3 regions of the Paraburkholderia sp. RL17-337-BIB-A genome follow, and region 3 is predicted to be linked to each of the others. Evidence: riboswitches for the same ligand, from Rfam matches in the RefSeq annotation. Region 3 holds a riboswitch; each other region holds the start of a gene.

Region 1 (6,889 bases), 1.2 Mb from region 3:
TGCGCCAGTCGTCACCCGCTTGCGGCAGCCATCCCGCGCGACGCAGTGCCCAGCATGGCACGCGCGCGGCGCCGCTCGCGTGCGCCGCATTGGCGCTAATCCGCGCGGCGTATGGATGCGTTGCGTCGATCACGAGGCCGATGCGTTCGTCTTCGAGATAGCGCGCCATGCCTTCGCCGCCGCCGAAGCCGCCCACGCGCACGCCACATGAGAGATCGTCCGGCACGTTGCCGAGGCCCGCGAGACTGTACACGTGTTCGGAGCCGAGCTGTCTTGCGATACGCAACGCGTCGCCGGTGCCACCGAGCAGCAGGATCCGCATCACTGCGCGACTCCGATCAGATTGCCCTGGCGGTCGATCGCGAACATTTCGACCGCGACCTGCGGCGGCACGATATCGCGCGCGACAGCAAGCGCATGCCGGCAGACGATATCGCCGAGCAGCACGTGTTGCGCGTGCGCCAACGCGACGGCCTGCTGGCTCGTGTTGGCGGCGAGGATCGCCGCCTGCAATGCAGCGTCAGCGCCCTGCCCGGCGGCCCATGCTGCGAGCCGCTCCAGATCGATGCTCGAATTGCGGCTATGCAGATCGAGGTGCCCGGCTGCCAGCTTGCTGAGTTTGCCGAACCCGCCGCACACGCTCAAGCGCTCGACCGGCGCGCGCTTCATATGCTTGAGCACCGCGCCGACGAAGTCGCCCATTTCGATGAGCGCAATATCCGGCAGACCATAATGCGCGCGCATCGCGTCTTCGCTCGCGTTGCCGGTGCAGGCCGCGAGATGCATGTAACCGTTGGCACGCGCGACGTCGATGCCCTGATGAATGGACGCGATATAGGCCGAGCACGAGAACGGCCGCACGATCCCGGTGGTGCCCAGAATCGACAGACCGCCGAGGATGCCGAGGCGCGGGTTCATCGTCTTCAGGGCGAGTGCCTCGCCGCCTTCGACGCCGATCGTCACTTCGAAACCGCCTTCGTATCCATGGTCGGCCGCGAGCGCGATCAGATGCTCGGTCATCATCTTGCGCGGTACGGGATTGATCGCCGGTTCGCCGACCGGCAGCGTGAGGCCGGCGCGCGTGACCGTGCCGACGCCCGGCCCCGCGCGGAATATCACGCCCGGCTCGGCACGCAGGCGCACGCGGGCGAATACGATCGCGCCGTGGGTCACGTCGGGGTCATCGCCGGCGTCTTTCACTGTGCCGGCTTCCGCGCCGTCCGCAGTGAGGCGGCAAAACACCAGCCGCATCGGCACATGCTGGCCCTTCGGCAACACGATCTCCGCGACCTCGCTGACGATACCCGCGAGCAACAGGCGCGCGGCCGCGAGCGACGTCGCGGTGGCGCAACTGCCGGTGGTGTAGCCGCTACGCAGCGGCGCGGGTGATTCGGGCGTTTCTTCGCGCATTACGGTTGGGGCCGGGAGTCGGCCGGCTTCATGACATCCAGCAACGTGATCGGCAGCGCCTGGCGCCATGTATCGAAGCCGCCGAGCGGCTGTGCGTCGGCAAGCGCGATGCGGGTCAGCGTGCCGCCATGCTGTTCCCGCCACGCCACGAGCGCCGCCTCGCCCTGCAAAGTGACCGCATTCGCCACCAGCCGCCCGCCGTCACGCAGACGCGCCCAGCACGTCTCGAGCACACCCGGCGCCGTCACACCGCCGCCGATGAACACGGCATCCGGCACCGCCAATCCTTCCAGCGCATCCGGCGCGCGGCCGGCCACCAGTTGCAAGCCCGGCACGCCCAACGCATCGCGATTGTGTTCGATAAACCGCTGCCGCTCCGCATGCCCTTCGATTGCGATCGCGCGGCAAGTCCGGTGCGCGCGCATCCATTCGATGCCGATCGAGCCGCTGCCCGCGCCCACATCCCACAGCAATTCGCCCGGCGTCGGCGCGAGACGCGCCAGCGTGATCGCGCGCACGTCGCGTTTGGTCAATTGACCATCATGGCGAAAGGCGTCATCGGGCAAGCCGGAGGTCAACGGCAAACGCGGCGCGCCTGCCGTGGCCCGGCATTCGAGTGCGATCAGGTTCAGCGCCGCTGCTTCGCCCGCGGACCACTGATCCGCGCGGCCATCGATACACCGTTCCAGCGCACCGCCCAGATGTTCCAGCACGGTCATCCGCGTCGCGCCGAAGCCGCGCGCATTCAGCAGTTCGGCCAGCGCCGCGGGCGTGCGCCCGTCGGCACTCAGCACGAAGACACGCGCGCCGTCGTGCAGATGAGCATTCAGGGTCGGCAACGGTCTTCCCACCAGCGAAACCGTGACGACATCCTGCAACGGCCAACCCAGCCGCGCGGCCGCCAGCGACAGCGACGACGGTGCGGGCAGCACCCGCAACTCGCCCGCCGGCAACTGCCGCGCCAGGGTCGCGCCGACGCCGAATAGCATCGGGTCACCACTCGCCAGCACACACACGGAGCCGCTATGCTCGGCCAGCAAAGGCGCCAGATCGAACGGCCGCGGCCATGCCGCACGGCGCGCGGCGAGACGCGCGGGCAGCATCGCCAGATGCCGTTCGCCGCCGTAGACCACCGACGCCTCCAGCAAAGCACGCCGCGCGGCCCGCCCCAAGCCGGCGAAGCCGTCATCGCCTATGCCCACCACGGTCAGCCACGCCGGCATGCATCCATCCTTGTTCTGTATCTTCAAATAGTGCGCTGTGCCACGCCGATCAAAGCGTCCAGCCTCGTTGTGCTGTTCGAAAAAAGGCATAATACAGCCGCCGGTGCCCTTCGGGGCCGAAGAGGGAACACAGAGCCACTGTGGCTGCCCCCGCAACTGTATGCAGCGAGTCCGCCTGCGCTCCGCGCCACTGGTTCGACCGGGAAGGCAGCGGCGGACCACGACCTGCCAGCCAGGAGACCTGCCGGCCAGACTGTTCGTGCCAGCCACCATCGGGCGGGGTGTACCGATGCCGCAGCAATGCCCACCTGGGCGGCGCTCGGGCCATCGCGCGACGCTAAACCCGGTGTCCGTCTTGAAGCAAGTTTCGCCCTCCACTGTTTTGCCCGACGCGGCCTTCGCGCTGCGGCCCTCGGCGTGCCCGGGGCTGCTGCGCATCGTCGCTGCCCGCGATGGCGGGATTTGCCGGATCAAATTGCCCGGCGGCGAGCTGAGCGCGGCGCAGGCGGCGGTGATCGCAGACGTTAGCGAGCACCATGCGGCTGGTGTGGTCGAACTGACCAATCGCGCCAATCTGCAGGTGCGTGGCGTGCGCGGCGGGCATGAGGCGGCGCTGATCGCGGCGCTGGTCGATGCGGGGCTCGGGCCGATGCCGATACCGTTGCCGACGTCGGGCGCAGCGGATGCGGCTCTCGGATTGACAGTGGGCGAAGCGGCCGCTTCGACGGCAAGGTCGGCGGACTTGCGGCATGCATCTTCCAGTCTGCAACTAGCCTCCGCCGCCGACGACGTGCGCAACGTCATGATCAGCCCTGCAGCCGGGCGTGATCCGTTCGCGCTGTTCGACACGAGACCGCTTTGCGCCGAGCTTCTCGCGCTGCTGCAAAGCGATGCGCGTTTCGCGGCGCTGTCGCCGAAATTTGCGTTGTTGCTCGACGGGGGTGAGCGCCTTGCGAGGCTCGATCATCCGCATGATGTCTGGCTGGCGGCAACGCAAGCTGGAGACGGTGTGCGATTTGTGTTTGGTTTGGCGGGTTGTCCGCCTGTGATGGCGAACGCGAATACCGGCGCCCTCGCCGCCGTGCTGCCATCGCAAGTCGCCGCCCTTGTCCGCGCACTGCTGCATACGTTCCTCGATCTGGCCGCCGCCGATGCCACGCGCATGCGTCATGTGCTTACCGCACATTCCATCGACGCAATATTGCGGCACGCTCAAACGTACGTCGATTTCCCGCTGTCACGCGACACGTCGCTTGCAAACTGGCAACGCGGCACGCCTGCCGATGCCTCGCTGCGATTCGGCGCGCACGCACAGCGCGTAGTGGGAATGCTGCATGTAGGCGGCCACCCCCCGCTCGGACGCCTCGACGCAGCGACCCTGCGCGGCCTCGCCGCGCTCTCGCAACAGCAAGGCAACGGCACGCTACACATGACGCCCTGGCAAAGCGTGTTGCTGCCCGATATCGCCGCCCATGCCGCGCCCGCCGTGCTCGCTGAAATGAACACGCTAGGCCTTGCCTGCGATCTCACGCAGCCTCTTGCGCGCTTGATCGCCTGCGCCGGTTCCACTGGCTGCGTAAAAGGCCTCGCCGATACCAAAGCCGACGCGCTGCTTCTAGCGGATCGCTTGCCCAACGGCGTCGACGTACATCTCAGCGGCTGTCCGCGCTCGTGCGCCGCCGCCCACTGCGCGCCATACACGCTGCTGGCCGCCGCGCCCGGAATCTACGACCTTTATCGACGCGACGGCCAGCCAGGTTTCGGTTCGTGCGTCGCGCGCCAACTCACGATCGAACAGGCCGCCGACCTGCTCGGCCCATTGGCACACCCGACCCGGAGCCCTTTAGATGCTTGATTACATTCGCGACGGTCAGGAGATCTATCGCCAATCCTTCGCGACGATACGTGCGGAGGCCGATCTCTCGCGCATCCCCGCCGACCTCGAGAAACTCGCGGTGCGCGTGATCCACGCTTGCGGCATGGTCGACGTTATTGAAGACCTGCGGTTTTCTGAAGGCGCAGGCGCGGCGGGCCGCACGGCACTCGCACAAGGTGCGCCGATTCTGTGCGATGCCGGCATGGTGGCGCAAGGCATCACGCGCGCACGACTGCCCGCGAACAACGAGGTGATCTGCACACTCACGCATCAGAACGTGCCCGCGCTCGCGCGCGAACTCGGCAATACCCGCTCGGCCGCCGCGCTCGAATTGTGGCAGCCGCATCTGGCCGGCAGCGTGGTCGTGATCGGCAACGCACCAACCGCGCTCTTTCATTTGCTCGACATGCTCGATGCCGGCGCGCCGAAGCCTGCGTTGATCCTTGGCTTTCCGGTCGGCTTTGTGGGCGCGGCCGAATCGAAAGCGCTGCTTGCCGAAGACAGCCGCGGCGTGCCCTACGTCGTGGTTCACGGTCGACGCGGCGGCAGCGCGATGGCGGCCGCCGCTGTGAATGCACTGGCGACGGAGGTCGAGTAAATGACCGTGCAAGGACGTTTATTCGGACTGGGCGTCGGCCCTGGCGACCCCGAACTCATCACGCTGAAAGCGCTGCGTTTGCTGAAAGCGGCACCCGTGGTCGCGTATTTCGTTGCGAAGGGTAAGAAGGGCAACGCGTTCAGCATCATCGAAGCGCATTTGCATGACGCCCAGCAGCATTTGCCGCTCGTTTATCCTGTCACGACCGAAGCGCTCGAGCCGCCGCTTTCGTATGAAGCGATCATCGCCGACTTCTACGACACCGCTGCGCAGATCGTCGCGGGTCACCTGGATGCGGGCCGCGACGTCGCGGTGATTTGCGAAGGCGATCCGTTTTTCTACGGCTCGTATATGTATTTGCACGACCGGCTCGCGCCCCGCTTCGAGGCCGAAGTCGTGCCCGGCGTGTGCTCGATGCTCGGTGGCGCGGCGGTACTCGGTGCGCCGCTGGTGTATCGCAATCAGAGTTTGTCGGTGCTCTCCGGCGTATTGCCCGAAGACGAATTGCGCCGGCGTCTTGCCGATGCCGACGCTGCCGTCATCATGAAACTCGGCCGCAATTTCGATAAAGTGAGGCGCGTGCTCGGTGAACTGGGACTCGCGCATCGTGCGCTTTACGTTGAGCGCGCAACGATGGGCAATCAACGCATCGTGCCGCTTGCCGAGGTCGATCCGATGGCTTCGCCGTATTTTTCGCTGCTCGTCGTGCCGGGGGAAAAATGGCAAGGATGATGCCACCTGCGATCGTGATTCTCGGTGCGGGCGCGCTGGCGACTGCGCGACGTATTCAGGCGCTGTATGCAGGTTGCGAGGTGCATGCGTTGCGGGGGCGAGTCGAGGCCGACATCGCGTATACGGAGCTTGGCGCGCATTTGCGTGAACTGTATGCGCGCGGCACGCCGATCGTCGCGCTGTGCGCCGCCGGGATTGTGATTCGGTGCGTTGGGCCGTTGCTGTCGAACAAGGGCGTTGAGCCGCCCGTTCTAGCGGTTGCCGAAGATGGCAGCGCGGTCGTGCCGTTGCTCGGCGGCCTTGCAGGCGTCAACTTGATGGCGCGTGAGATTGCGGCCGCATTGGGCGTGTCGCCTGCGATTACGACGAGCGGAGAACTGCGCTTCGGCACGTGTGTGCTCAATCCGCCTGAAGGCTATGCACTCGCCGATATCGCGCAAGGTAAGCGCTTCGTGTCGGATTTGCTCGCCGGAGAAAGCACGCGGATTGAAGGCGAAGCGCCGTGGCTCGACGATGCGCAACTGCCCCGTTCTGATTCGGCACGTCTCGCGATTCGCGTGACGCCGCGCGCCTCGCGTGGACGTGATGATGAGTTGGTGATTCATCCGCGAAGTGTGGTGGCGGCGGTGACGGTGCGCGGGGCTAGTGCTGATGCTTGGGCTGGGGCTAATGCAAGGGCCGCGGGCGGGACGATCTTGGCTACTGCCGCCGACGCAACCAATTCCAGTCCTGAAGCGCAATCGCACTCAGGCGAACAGATAGCAGCTCGCGTGCGCCAGGCATTGGACGCACACGGTCTCGCCGCGCTTTCTCTCGCCGCATTACTGGCATCTGCTGAGCAAATGGCAAACCCAGCGTTCGCTGACGCGGCGGCGAGCCTGAACGTGCCGCTGCGTTTTACTCAAATACGCCCGGAGGATGGCGAGCCGCCGGGCAACCTGCTGCATGCCGCGCTGCGGATCCCCTACGAAACGCTGCACAACGGCACAGATACAGGCGTTGCGCTGGCATTAGCGCCTTTGGCCATCGACGCGGATACGATCGGCCGAC
Region 2 (6,889 bases), on a different contig from region 3:
CGCTCAATCCGCCGATCAATAGACCGATGAGCGGAAAATATCGCGCCGCCGCATTCAGATAGTGCGGCTCATAGCCGACCCAACGCGGCACCGGCACGCGCGTGAAATAGCCAAGCGCCGTGAAGAAATAGCGCAGTTCCGCGAGCGGGTTCATGAGTGAGCGAGGCGCACGTTTTTGTGAGGGGGCGCCTCGTATGAAAGCGCCTCGTATGCAAGCGTCTCGTATGCAAGCACCTTGTCTGAAAGTGCCTCGTACGAAGGTACCTTGCATGAAAGTGCCTCGGTTAAAAGCGCCTCGGTTAAAAGCGCTTCGGATAACGACGCCTCGTATAGCGGCTTACGCATCGCGATTGGCGACACCGGCCGATTCGAAGCTCGCCATTTCATTGACGAACGCCACTGCCGCGCGCAGCAGCGGCACCGCGAGCGCCGCGCCGGTGCCTTCGCCCAGACGCATATCGAGCGAGAGCAACGGCAGCGCGCCGAAATGATCGAGCATGCGCCGATGCCCCGCCTCGTTCGACGCATGCGCGAACACGCAATACTCGCGCACCTCCGCTGCGAACGCATCGGCCACCAGCAAGGCCGAGGTCGCGATGAAACCGTCGACGAGGATCGTCATGCGGGCTTGCGCGGCAGCGAGATACGCGCCCGTCATCATCGCGATTTCGAAGCCGCCAAAGGTGGCGAGCACATCGAGCGGATTGTTGGAAACGGCGTGATGCGCGAGCGCCGATGCGAGTACGTTGCGCTTTTTCGCGAGGCCCGCATTGTCGAGACCGGTCCCGCGGCCGACGCATTCGTCGATCGGCACGCCGCACAGGCGGCTCATCAGACACGCGGCCGCCGACGTATTCGCAATGCCCATTTCGCCAAAGCCGATCACATTGGTGCCGAACGCCGCGTGATGCCGCACGCGAGCCGCGCCCGCCTGCATCGCGGCAAGCGCCTGTTCACGCGTCATCGCCGGTTCGTGCGCAAAGTTGCGCGTGCCGGCCGCAAGCGGAATGTCGATGAGACCGTCAGCCGACGGCAGCGGTGTCGCGATGCCTGAGTTGACCACCTCGAGCTCGATGCCGGACACGCGGCTCAAGGCATTGATCGCCGCGCCGCCCGCGAGAAAGTTGGCGACCATTTGTGCGGTCACCGCTTGCGGATAAGGACTCACGCCTTCCCGCGCAATCCCGTGGTCGCCGGCAAACACGATCATCGCCGGACGTTCGACCGTGGGGTGCGTCGTGCGCTGGATCAACCCCATCTGGCGCGCGAGCGCCTCGAGCCGCCCAAGACTGCCGGGCGGTTTGGTCTTGGTATCGATGATGTGTTGCAGGTCGGCACGCAGCGTTTGATCGAGCGGTTCGACTTCGGTCAATCCCTGCAAACCTGGCAAAGAAGTCATAGAGGTTTCTAAAAGAGAGTGTGGGTTAAAGCGCTTAGCCTGCCGGCATGTCATTAGCCGCAGGCGATTCGTGACGCGAGCGCGGCGCGGGAATCAGCGCCTCATACTCGCCGTCGCGAATCAGAATCAACGGATAGCCGAACGCGCGGCTTGTCAGCGTGGGTGTCAGCACGTCGTGCACCGGCCCGGCATACGCGCCGCCGTTGCCGTCGAGCAGCAACGCATGGGTCGCGAAGCGGCGCGCGAGGTTCAGGTCGTGACACGAAAACATCACTGTACGCCGAGGCTCGTGGGTCCAGGCCGTCAACGCTTCGAGACAGTCGATCTGGTGGTGCAAGTCCAGATGCGAGAGCGGTTCGTCGAGCAGCAACAACGGCGCCTCCTGGCACAATACTGCCGCAAGCGCCACGCGTTGACGTTCGCCTCCCGAAAGCGACAACACGTCGCGCGCAGCGAATGCCGCAAGGCCCAATGCGTCCAGCGCGGCATGCGCGGCAACGCGGTCGGCCTCGCCCTCCCAACCCCAGCCGGTCAGATGTGGAAAGCGGTTCAGCATCACGATATCGAGCACGCTCGCGCTGAAGGCGTCCGCTGCGCTTTGCGGCAGCAGCGCGCGACGCTGCGCGAGCGGCAACGGCAGCCAGTCGGCGAGACGCACACCGTCCAGTTCGACGTGACCCGCCGACGGTTGCGTCAGACCCGCGAGTGCGGACAGCAGTGTCGTCTTGCCCGCACCGTTCGGTCCGGCAATGCACCAGATCTCGCCTGCATAGAACGTATGCGTGAATGCGTCGAGCAGGGTGCGCATGCCCGCGCGCAGGGTCAGGCGTTGCGCGCTGAGCGCCGCATGCTGGGCGTTATAGGCGTTCATCATCGACGTTTGCGCAACAGCATCCACAGAAACACCGGCACGCCGACAATCGACGTGATGACGCCGACCGGCAATTGCGCCGGTGCAATCACGGTACGCGCAATCAGGTCCGCGCCCATCACCGCGACACCGCCACCGAGCGCCGCGGCCGGCAGCAGCATGCGCTGATCATTGCCGAACGCAAGCCGCAGCATGTGCGGCACCACCAGGCCGACAAAACCGATCGTGCCCGCTGTAGTCACGGCCGCTGCGGCCGCCAGCGACGCCACCAGATACACGCGCAAACGCAGCGGCATCACGGCGACGCCGAGCGCCTGCGCGGCGGCGTCGCCGCGCAGCAGAACATTCAGACGCGGCGCAACAGGCACGATCGCCACGAGTACGACGACGAGCACCGCGAGCGCCGTCCACGGCATCGCGCCACCGTTCAGATCGCCGGTCAGCCAGAACAGCATGCCGCGCAGACGATTGTCCGGTGCGAGGTTGAGCAGCAAGGTAATGACAGCGCCCCAACCGGCCGCGATCACCGCGCCGGTCAGCAGCAAACGCGGCGACGTGTCCTGCGGCACGCCGCGCCACAGCTCGCGGCGTGCGAGTCCGAGCACCAGCAGAATCGATACGAAGGCCCCGGCGAACGCGCTGGCATCGACGAGCCACCACGCGCAACCGGCGATCATCGCGACCAGCGCGAAGCTCGCCGCGCCGCCCGACACACCTAACACATAGGGTTCGGCCAATGGGTTACGCAAGAGCACTTGCAGCAATGCACCCGCGAGCGCAAGCAAGGCGCCGCATGCAAAGCCGGCCACCGCCCGCGGCAAACGCAGCGTGCGCACGATTTCGCCGGCAAGATCGGCGGACTCGACATGCGAGGCATGCGACGGCAGCAACGCCGCCAATACCCGCGCAGGCGCCAGCGACACACTGCCGAGCGCGAGCGACGCCAGCAGCACGAGCAGCGCGATTCCCGCGAGCACGAGCCAGATCGCGGCCGCGCGCTTCGCGCTCATCACGCGCAGCGTGGTCGCGGGCAGCGGGCTCGAGCTGCGGCTCACCGGCACGTTCTCATGGAAGGACGTTCGTCACTGCCGCAGCCAACCGACCGTGACATACGCTCCGCGCCGCGGCGAGTGATACAGGTAGGCCGTTTCATAGTCCTTGTTCAACAGGTTCTGGATTTGCGCGGCCACGTACTTCGCCTTCTTGATTTTATAGCGCGCCGGCAAATTCGCTACACCATAGCCGCTCAGCGCACCGCTGCTATCTTCGCGGTCACCGCCAACGTATTCGAGTCGTGGGTAGCGTGCTCGGCCCGCTTCGCCGCCGGCCAATGCGTATGAGGTACCCGCGGAGGCACCCACGCTGTTTACGTTTTCGTGGGGACGCCCCTCGCCCTCTGGCCGACATCCGGGCTGACGACACATCGATCCCGCCTTCCCACGCGTGGCGCGCAGTGGCACACTCGCATGTTCGGCTTCAAACACGAGATCAGAATCGACCTGCGTGCTGCATGCCGTATGCGGTCACTTACCGTCGCGAGGACAGCGCGGGTTCGCGCGTTCATGCGAACGGCGCGCCCTGCTTCCCGTTTTAACAGAGCGCACCCGAACAAGCGCACTGAACTGCGCACTGTGAAATGCGCGCGGGCGCCAGAGTGCGGCCAGTTTAGAAGTGGCCTTCGGGTCCGTCAAGAATGGTTAATCTATGTGCAATCCGTTCTGTTCTGTGCAGGTTATTGTCCGATGTCCGCATCGTTTTTCATCGTAGGTTCGATAAAAGCCTGCACAAAGCGATGTTGTTACGTCTCGAAACGAGACAATTGTCGGAACGTGCGGCATTCCGCGCTAAAATGCGATGTCTTTAGAGGACGCAGCAGATGCTCACCGAACTCGAAACACTTTCACAGAATATCGGCAAGCTGATCGCGATCAGCCAACGCCACAATGAAGCGCGGCTCGCGCTCGAAGATCAGCTCGCCCAAACGCGCGCCGAAGCAGAGGCCACGCGCACTGAACTCGCGTTGATGCGCGAGGAGCGCGATGCACTGCAAGCAGAACGCGACGCGCTGTCGGCAAAGATCGACGACGCACAAGTGCGCCTGAACGCGATCCTCGAAAAGCTGCCGCGGGCTCGCGCGCACAGCGAGCCGGACAATCAGCTCGATCTGCTCGAGACCCCGCCGCATGAGGTCGAAGCGGAGAGCGGCGTCACCCGCCACGGAGAAAATGCATGACCACCAAGCAGATCGAAGTATCGATTCTCGGCGTGCCCTATCGCCTTGCCTGCTCGCCCGAAACTGAAGGCGCGCTGCTCGAAGCGGTGGCACGCGTCGACGCCGAGATGTCGAAGATCCGCAACAACAGCAATGTGCGCGGCACGGATCGCATTGCCGTCATGGCTGCGCTGTCGCTGGCATCGGAACTGCTTAAGCTCCAAACGAGCGTGCGGCACGGAGAAGCATTTCCCGCAGAAGAAATCCGGCGTACAATGCATCAAATGAACGAACAACTGGGTACTGTGATTCAGCAGTACAGCATGCAGTAAGTATCTTGTAGCCGGTCCTGAGATCGGCTGCGGATTCAAGCGAAGTGCATGAGCCAAGACTCATGCAAACGTTTTTGAATTCAATCGGTTTGACTTCCCTGCCTGGTTCGCCAAGGTCATATATTCCTTGAACCAATGCCATGTGCACGGTTGTGGAAATTTGTAGCACGGGTGTGCGCGTCACTCTGTCTGATGTACCCGAAGTGCTGCTAACTGCGACCAATTCTGAACCCCCGGTTCAGGATGCCGGCCTAGCGGCTAAGGCGGGGACCCTATTCAAACGGCATCGGACTTCGGTTCGGTGCCGTTTTTCTTTGGGCCTCGATTTTCTTCCGCATCAACCTCTTAACGTTCAATTCGATTCATGCGCTACTGGCTAATGAAGTCCGAACCGGACGAAGCAAGCATCGATCATCTCGCCCACGCACCGCAGCACACGCTGCCGTGGACCGGCGTGCGCAACTATCAGGCGCGCAACTTCATGCGCGACATGATGCAGGTCGGCGACGGTGTGCTGTTCTATCACTCGAGCTGTCCTGAGCCAGGCATTGCGGGGCTCGCGGAAGTATCGTCGACCGCCTATCCGGACCCGACTCAGTTCGACAGGAAGAGCCCCTACTACGACTCGAAATCGTCGCAGGAAACGCCGCGCTGGCTGCTGGTCGATGTGGTGTTCAAGAAGAAGATCCCGTTGATTCCGCTTGCCGCGCTGCGTGAGCATGAGGAATTGAAGGACATGCGCGTGCTCGCCAAGGGCAACCGCCTGTCGATCACGCCGGTGACTGAAGCCGAATGGCGCTTCATCACCAAACGTCTTGTTTGACGGTGCATACGCGCATACGACGTGGCGTCGCTTGAATGTCGCTTGAATCATGCGCAATTCTGCGCGGGCATGAAGGCAAGCGTTGAGCAAACGTCAAATTAGGGAACCAAGCTAAGGTTACAAGCGCCTAACGGACTCGCAAACGTTGTGCCATCGCACGGCGTTCGCTTCAATCGTGCACCACTGTTCAAGCAAGGAGTCCAGGAATGACGAAAAACACCGCACGTGCACTCGCTCTCGCGCTCGTATGCGCCGCCCCTGCCGCGCTCGCACTCGCGCCGGCCATGGCCCGCGCGCAGAGCGTGACGCAGTATCAGCCCGCGGGCGTACTGTCGCTGAATGCGCAGGCGAGTGCGGAAGTGCCGCAAGACGTCGTCGACATCACGCTGTTCTACGAACAGGAAGCGAGCGATCCGTCCGCGCTGACCTCCACGCTGAATCAACGCGCCGATGCAGCGCTGCAAAAAGCCAGGAGTGTGAGCGGTGTCACGGCCCGCACCGGGTCCTTCTCGATCTACCCGTCCACCGATCGTGACGGGCGCATTTCCGCATGGCGCGGCCGCACGGAAGTCGTGCTCGAATCGCACGACTTCGCCGCGGTGTCGAAACTCGCGGGCCAGATGGCATCGATCATGCAGGTCGGCAATGTGCAGTTCTCGCTGTCGCCTGAAACGCAGCGTGCTGCTGAGCAGAAGCTCACCGGTGAAGCCATCAAGTCATTCCGTGAGCAGGCCGCTTCGTCGGCGCAGGCGTTCGGCTATAGCGGCTATTCGATTCGCGAAGTCAACGTTGGGCACAACGGCGTCATGCCGCGTCCGATGATGATGATGAGTGCCCGTGCCATGGGCGCCGATGCGAAGGCATCCGCGCCGGTACCGCTCGAAGGCGGTACGTCGACCGTGACGGTCAACGTGTCGGGCTCGGTGCAGATGAAGTAGCGCGTTCTATGCTAGATGTGCTTGTGTTGAGGCAAGCAAGGTCAAATAAAAAGCCACGGCATGCCGTGGCTTTTTTCATGGGTTGCTCACTACGATAAAACGTGGCGGGCAGTTCGCGCTAACGGACCGCGCGGGCTTTGCGGCGCGTCGACAACTCGAACCGTACCCGTACGATAAACTGCCGCGCTCAGTTCGCGCCGACCGCTTGCGCCGGCTCACGCCGCGCACGGCGATAGGACCACACCAGCATCCCGATGCCCGCAAGGATCATCGGCAGCGAGAGCCATTGGCCCATCGAGAGGCCCATTGCAAGC
Region 3 (6,889 bases):
GTATTCTGGGGGGCGCCGTGAGGCATTGCCGGATGTAGTTAACCGAGACATTGACGCGCTGGCCGGTGCTGAAGAGATTGCCTGCGCCTAGCCACCTGTCGATATGCTCCCATGGCATAAAGGGCTGCTGCGGGCGCGGTGGTGTATCCAGTGAATAGCCATCTGGCGCATCGCGCAGCGTGACGGTAATCCTGCCACTACGCGAACGCGCCGAAAGCCGATGAACTGAACCGCACGCGCACCCATGCGGACGGCGGCGTGGAGTTCATCAACGGCACCGCACGCGCGGAACAGGTGGTGCGTTTCCGCTATGACGTGTTCGGACGGCGCACGATGAAGGAAGTTGAACGGGCCGGTGGCGGGGTCGATCGCACGGTGTTTACGTGGGACGGCGACGTGCTGCTGATGGAGGAACGTTTCCACGAGCCGTTGCGACCAACGCGCGACGTTCGTCCGTATCGCTATCGCTCGGCGCGGCTGGTGCGTGAGGATCCGAACGATCCATATTCGTTGCCTGTCGCGCAGCGCATGCATACGCTGGCTGAAGAGCATCAATGGCAGGCCGCATCGATTTATCTGTATGAAGCGGGTTCGTTTGTGCCGCTTGCGCGGCTTGATGAAACGATAGTTGAACATGCGCATCTGGCGACTGGGACCGACGGGCGCTATGTCCAAATGCCGGCGGTGACGCGACATGTCACGGTGTTTTATCAGAATGACCATTTGGGCACGCCGCAGGAGCTTACGGATGAGTCGGGGAAGGTGGTGTGGCTCGCGCGGTTTAAGGCGTGGGGGGGATGGAAGGATACTTGGAGGGAGAAGCCGGATCCGGTGGGGGGTGGTAATGCGCTGTGTTTTCAGGGGCAGTATCATGATGAAGAGACAGGGTTGCACTACAATTGCAACCGCTACTATGATCCGGCGACCGGCCGGTTCATCAGCAAGGATCCGATCGGGTTACAGGGCGGACTCAACGCGCATCAATATGCGCCCAATCCGCTTACATGGGTTGACCCGCTCGGATTGACAGGGGACGACGTATATCGAGCGATGAAAACCGGAAGCGATGGTTTCCCTATTGCTGAGCCTACGGCGCGTGGACTTGGTGCGCGTCCTGGTGTCGATATTCCTGTCGGCTCGGATGGGATGGTTCACCCAGCCACGGGAGGAATTTCGGTTGCGCCGGGATCAGCGGCTAACCTTCCGCCTCATAGGCGTCCGGCAAGTATGGGCGGCACTGGAAAGGACTGCGCATGCATGCTGAACACGGCGAATCTTCCAAATACCCTCAAGTACGTTCAGGATAGTGCCAACCATGGGACGATCCAGCCGAGTACAAGCATGTCCTTGTCTGACTATCAGGCGGCCCTTGCCTCAACTCGTGACAAATGGGTGAAGTAATGAATGCCGAACTGGATAGCGTGCTAGATAGAGAGCTGCGTGATGCATTGGAGAGGAATTGCGACGTCAATTTACTACGAGCGATTCTTGTGAAATACCGGGAGAAGAATTTTAGTTCGGGATCCGTGTATAGGCTTCTCGACTCCTTGAGGATTGGCGCAACGGAAGACATTGAAGACAGAGTTCTGGAGTTGATGGATATTGTGTCTGGATTCTGTTCTCCCGATATGCGAGTGTGGTAACAACGAAGGGCCGCGATTGCGGCCCTTTGCATGTCTATCCGGTGGTAATGGTCAGTAGCGGGTTATCTGCGCCTGCGCGCGCCATACCTTGCGCAGTTCATCATTGGTGGCCTTGCGCTCAATGGTCCGTTGTGCGCGCCCACGCGCCCTGGCGGCCTCATCGTATTCCGGGGTCACCGTGAGGCTTTGCCGGATGTAGTCAACCGAGACATAGACGCGCTGGCCAGCCTTGAAGAACTTCTCCGCGCCTAGCCACCGGTCGATGTGTTCCCAGGGCATGAAGGGCTGCTGCGGTTGCGTGACTGTTGCAGTCGATGGCGCGTCGGGCGCATCGCGTAGCGTCGTGCTTATGCATAAACGGCGCTGCACTACGACCGGTATCGGTACTATGATCCGACGACGGAGCGGTTCATCAGCAAGGACTCGATAGGGCTCGCGGGCGGCATCAAGCTCTATCAATATGCAAACAACCCCGCACTGCGGCCCTCTCGTTTCCATCCGGCAATGCACAGAGTCCATGCCACGAAAACGCCGCATCAAAACCTCACCCAAAAAACCATTCGCCAACCTATATCAACGCATCGCCTGATCCGAACAAGAAAACCACAATCACAGTGACGAACAGCGTACCGCAAACGCCGTAGTAATTGACGTCACCACCACGCATCGCTACCCTTCCGCCTTGATGGTTCCCATCAACCGGGATCAAAAGGGAACGCAGTACGAGCAGCGATGCTCCGAGTCTGCGGCTGTCCCCGCAACTGTAAGCGGCGAGTCCGTGCCATTCATGACCACTGGAGCACCGGGAAGGTCGGCACGTGACGTTGACCCGTGAGCCAGGAGACCTGCCATCAAACCGAGGTCTGCGCAGCCGCATCGGGCGGGGTGTCCCGATGTGCAAGCACCGCCTATGCGGCGCCCGTTGCAACGACAGCCCAAGCCTCAGGATCAGTCATGTCCACCGCCGTTCAAACCGGTTCCCCGCAGGGAACCTTGCGCCGACACGTCGTCGGCATGTATAGCGTTCTCGCCGTGTTGTCAGTCTCCGCATGGCAGGTTGCACAGGCCGCGGACGACACATCGTTGCCACTGCCCGCGCAAGCGTCGGCCGAAACCACGCTGCCGAATATCCTTGTCACCGGCGACACCCAACACCTGCCGCAATCGTTCGACCAACGCTACGCCACGACCCAGGTCCTCACGCGCGCCGATCTCGAGCGTCTGTCCCCGGCCAACCCGAGTATCACGCAAGCGCTCGCCACGCTGCCCGGCGTCACCGTTTCGCAAAACGGCGGCCCCGGCTCCTTCGCTTCAGTCAGCATCCGGGGTTCATCCGGCAGCCAGGTCGCGGTGTTTATCGACGGCATCCGGGTAGGCTCCGCAACCACCGGCCAGGCCGCGTGGGCGGATCTCTCAACCTCCTCGTTCGACCGTGTCGAAGTCATCTCAGGGCCGGCGGCCGCGTCGTTCGGTGCGGCTGCGATGGGCGGCGTCGTGCAACTGTTCACCAATCACGCATCCAATCAGCCGAACCAGACCACGATCTCCGTAGGCGGCGGTTCGAACAAAACCTTCGACACGCAAGTCCGGACCTCCGGCAGTATCCCCTCCACTGGTCCGCTCTCGGCACTGTCCGGCCTGACCTACTCGCTCGGCCTGCACGACTACAACACCGCTGGGATCGATGCGACCCAGCCGTATGCATTCGGTCACGAGGATGGCCGAAACCCGTACCATGCTCAGGACGTGGATGCGCGCCTCGGCTATGCGCGCGACAACTGGTCGCTCTCCACGTTCGCCCTGTACCACACGTCCGATCTTTCGTATGACAGTGGCGGTGGCGACGATCGCCAGCTCGATCATCAGTTGACGACGGGCCTCGCGTTTCACCTGGACATTACGCCGACCACCCAGTTCGACCAGTCGGTGGGCTACGCCACGGACCGCCAGTTCCTCTATGCGAACAATCCCACCATTCCGACCGATGAGATCGACTCGACGCGTTTCAGCACGTCAACCTCGTTGACCCATCAGGAAAAGGCGCTGACGTTGTTCGATCTACCGCTGTCCGGAGAGACGAAGCTCGCCTACGACTTCAGCCGCGAGCAAGCTTTCCTGCCGGTCGATATCCCTCAGGGCGTGCCGACGCGCAACGATTCAGCGGTCTCACTCCATCAGTCAGTCACGCTCGGTGCCCTGACGGTGTTCCTTGCGGGCCGTCACGAGATTATTCAGGGCCGTTCGGTCAATACCGGCAATGTCGCCGTGGCCTATGCGATCACCCCGGTGTATACGGCGCGGCTTTCGTATGGCAATGCATTCCGCCTGCCGACCTTCAACGACCTGTACTACCCAGGCTTTGCGAACCCGAACCTGTTGCCCGAGCGCAGCGACACGATCGAGGCGGCGCTGGACGCAACCACCTCGTTCGGCACCTTCACGGCCGCCGTTTATGACACCCGCGTCCATGACCTCATCTCGTACAACTCCGCGACGTTTCTGCCCGTGAATATTGGACGGGCGCACATCCAGGGCATCGATCTGTCGTACAAGGGCACGCTCGGCAAATCGACGCCTGTCAGCCTCGCGATCGGCCTGCTGAATCCGCAGGACGTGACCGACCAGACGTGGCTTAACCGCCGCCCGCGCCAGACGGCCAGTCTGAGCGTCGATCACACGTGGGACGAGTTCCATCTTCACGCGCTCAGCACCGGCGTCTCGCTGCTTTATGGGGGATCGACCTTCGACGACCAGCTCAACTCGATCTATCTGCCGTCGTACACAACGGTCGCTTTGCGTGCTGCTTATAAGGTCAATTCGCATCTGACCGTGTCGGCGAATCTGTCGAATCTGTTTAATCGACAGTACGTCACTGCATATGGGTACAACACTTTGGGACGTACGGCGTTTGGCAAGCTGGCTTATACGTTCTAAGCGGCAAATGGCCCTCCCGGTGGCATGAACGGCTGGGAGGGCGCCGGTTCCGGTCCACACTCTGAACCGATCGATGGACCATCGCCTGCCCAGGGTTTTTCCTGGTCTCAACCTATGTCGATATCCGGATCATCGAATCGTCGTAGGAGTATGTCCAACTTCTCCAAGTGAAAGGCGAACACACCATGACTACCGGAACCGTCAATCTCCATCGCGTCTTGCGCGCTACGCCCGAACGCATCTATCGGGCCTTCCTCGAACCCGACGCGATAGCGAAGTGGCTGCCGCCCTATGGCTTCACCTGTCAGGTCCATCACCTGGAGGCCCGCGTGGGCGGCACTCACAAGATGTCCTTCCGCAATTTCACCACCGGCAACGGCCACTCGTTCGGCGGCGAGTATGTCGAACTGGTGCCGTTCGAGAAAATCCGCTACACGGACCGATTCGACGATACGAACCTGCCTGGCGAGATGCACGTCACCGTTTCATTGCGGCAGGTGGTCTGCGGGACCGAGGTCACCATCACGCAGGCGGGCGTGCCCGAGGTCATTCCTGTGGAGATGTGCTACCTCGGCTGGCAGGAGTCGCTTGCTCAGCTGGCTAAACTGGTTGAGCCCGAGATTCCGGATTGACTGACGGCGCGGGCATGGGGATGCGGTCTGTTGTTCGGGGTGACGCCCGTGTGTTGATGTAGCCCACGCGTCGCAACATTCGATCGCTGGCGAATTGCAACGGGCTAAAATAGGGCGTTGCCCTTTTCGCACAGACGTGCCCGTCCATGACGATCAAGAGACGCTCGACAATAAGCGAGCTTGCGGAATTAGCCGGTGTTCATGCGTCCACCGTGTCCCGCGTGATGAACCCGGCCACGCGCCACCTGATCGGCGCCGAAGTCACAGACCGTGTGCTCAAGGCCGCCCAGAAGCTCAACTACTCGCCTAACCGGATTGCGGCCACCTTGCGAACCAGCCGCTCGGGCACCATCGGGGTCATCCTGCCGGACATCACCAACCCGATCTTTCCGCCCATCTGCCGCGGTATCGAGGACGAGCTCGCCAAGCGAGGCATGCTGCCGTTGATCGCGAATGCGGCGGGCACGATGGAGCGCAAGCGCTTCGTCGTCGATCAGATGGTGGGCCGGCGCGTCGACGGACTGATTCTCGCCACCGCCGAGCGAAACGACCCAGTGCTCATGCATTGCCTGGAGGAAGGACTTCCGGTCGTCGTCGTCAACCGCAGCGACGATAGCGGCCGCGTGTCCTGCGTGGTCGGCGACAGCCACCTGGCAATGCGGCTGGCCGTCGCTCATCTGACCCAGCTTGGGCACAGCCACATCGCCCACGTTGGCGGCCCCATCGAGCTGTCTACCGGTTTCCAGCGCAAGCAGGGGTTTCTCGACGCGCTCAAGGAAAACAGCCTGAAACTGAGTGCGTGCCCTGTCGTGCAAAGCGACGCTTATTCACGTCCGGCAGGCAAGGCCGCTTGCAGCGCGCTGCTGGAAAAGCGCAAGAAAATCACGGCGATCGTCGCGGGCAACGATCTGATCGCGCTCGGCTGCTACGACGCGCTGCACGCGGCGGGGTTGCGCTGTCCGGACGATGTTTCGGTGATTGGTCACAACGACATGCCCCTGATGGATTCGGTCGCGCCCGCCATGACCACCATTCATCTGCCCTTGTACGAGATGGGCGCGAGGGCTGCCGCATTGATCATCGACACCTTGCAGGGAAGCGGCAAGGGGAACGTCAACGTCGTTTTGCGGCCCGAACTGATGATCCGCGAGTCGACCGCGGCGCCCTCGCCGACGCGCGTGTAAAGCGCGCCCGTTCGCACGGTCTGGCACCGAGGTCCCGGCTGCATTGGTAGCGGTCAGGTTACGCGTATTCGAAGTGTGTCTCCTTGCCGCGAAAGTCACCCCGCGTCTCGTCCATGGTCACGACATGTGCGTTCTTGATCAGTGTGTAAGCCATTAGTACTCTCTTCCCGTCTGCAGATGACGGTACCGCTTCAACGAACGACCGGCGCGCGGCACCATGAATTTACCCCTTCAAACGCTATTCATTGACGCAATCGATTGCGCAAATGTACGCTTGCCGCCAAATCCCAAAACCAAGTGTTTACCCATATCCGAATTCTTGTCATAAGGCGCAAGACACTTTTTACTCTTCAAGTTTACGGGATAGTTCTGACCAAAAACCACCATCGGAGTCCGCCTGCTTGAGAACTCGCTGACACCGAGGGCGCAGGTCGACGCTTGACAGTCGCAAATATGCGTCATAGCATGCAATCGATTGCATGAACGGACGAGAAGT

Evidence for each region. Region 3 has a riboswitch for cobalamin ahead of P0D84_RS33985 (TonB-dependent receptor domain-containing protein). Riboswitches for the same ligand answer to the same signal wherever they lie in the genome.
Region 1: another riboswitch for cobalamin. It lies ahead of cobG (precorrin-3B synthase); the one in region 3 lies ahead of P0D84_RS33985 (TonB-dependent receptor domain-containing protein).
Region 2: another riboswitch for cobalamin. It lies ahead of P0D84_RS15715 (TonB-dependent receptor); the one in region 3 lies ahead of P0D84_RS33985 (TonB-dependent receptor domain-containing protein).

The regions. Positions count from the first base shown of each region.
Region 1 is NZ_JARESY010000002.1:1,749,535-1,756,423, reverse strand. Features, by position in the region: gene P0D84_RS28710 (cobalt-precorrin-6A reductase) at 1-325, opposite strand, end outside; gene P0D84_RS28705 (cobalt-precorrin-5B (C(1))-methyltransferase) at 322-1,410, opposite strand; gene cbiE (precorrin-6y C5,15-methyltransferase (decarboxylating) subunit CbiE) at 1,410-2,633, opposite strand; cobalamin riboswitch at 2,718-2,896, shown strand; gene cobG (precorrin-3B synthase) at 2,980-4,488, shown strand; gene P0D84_RS28690 (precorrin-8X methylmutase) at 4,481-5,107, shown strand; gene P0D84_RS28685 (precorrin-2 C(20)-methyltransferase) at 5,108-5,839, shown strand; gene cobJ (precorrin-3B C(17)-methyltransferase) at 5,836-6,889, shown strand, end outside.
Region 2 is NZ_JARESY010000001.1:3,510,203-3,517,091, forward strand. Features, by position in the region: gene P0D84_RS15695 (adenosylcobinamide-GDP ribazoletransferase) at 1-154, opposite strand, end outside; gene cobT (nicotinate-nucleotide--dimethylbenzimidazole phosphoribosyltransferase) at 338-1,399, opposite strand; gene P0D84_RS15705 (ABC transporter ATP-binding protein) at 1,434-2,273, opposite strand; gene P0D84_RS15710 (FecCD family ABC transporter permease) at 2,270-3,280, opposite strand; partial or broken gene P0D84_RS15715 (TonB-dependent receptor) at 3,353-3,553, opposite strand; cobalamin riboswitch at 3,652-3,893, opposite strand; gene P0D84_RS15720 (ATPase) at 4,147-4,503, shown strand; gene P0D84_RS15725 (cell division protein ZapA) at 4,500-4,814, shown strand; RNA gene ssrS (6S RNA) at 4,907-5,088, shown strand; gene P0D84_RS15735 (EVE domain-containing protein) at 5,179-5,637, shown strand; gene P0D84_RS15740 (SIMPL domain-containing protein) at 5,844-6,575, shown strand; gene lgt (prolipoprotein diacylglyceryl transferase) at 6,763-6,889, opposite strand, start outside.
Region 3 is NZ_JARESY010000002.1:2,975,457-2,982,345, forward strand. Features, by position in the region: gene P0D84_RS33965 (hypothetical protein) at 1-21, shown strand, start outside; gene P0D84_RS33970 (RHS repeat-associated core domain-containing protein) at 259-1,401, shown strand; gene P0D84_RS33975 (hypothetical protein) at 1,695-1,922, opposite strand; partial or broken gene P0D84_RS33980 (RHS repeat-associated core domain-containing protein) at 2,001-2,117, shown strand; cobalamin riboswitch at 2,313-2,510, shown strand; gene P0D84_RS33985 (TonB-dependent receptor domain-containing protein) at 2,658-4,577, shown strand; gene P0D84_RS33990 (SRPBCC family protein) at 4,763-5,209, shown strand; gene P0D84_RS33995 (LacI family DNA-binding transcriptional regulator) at 5,356-6,393, shown strand.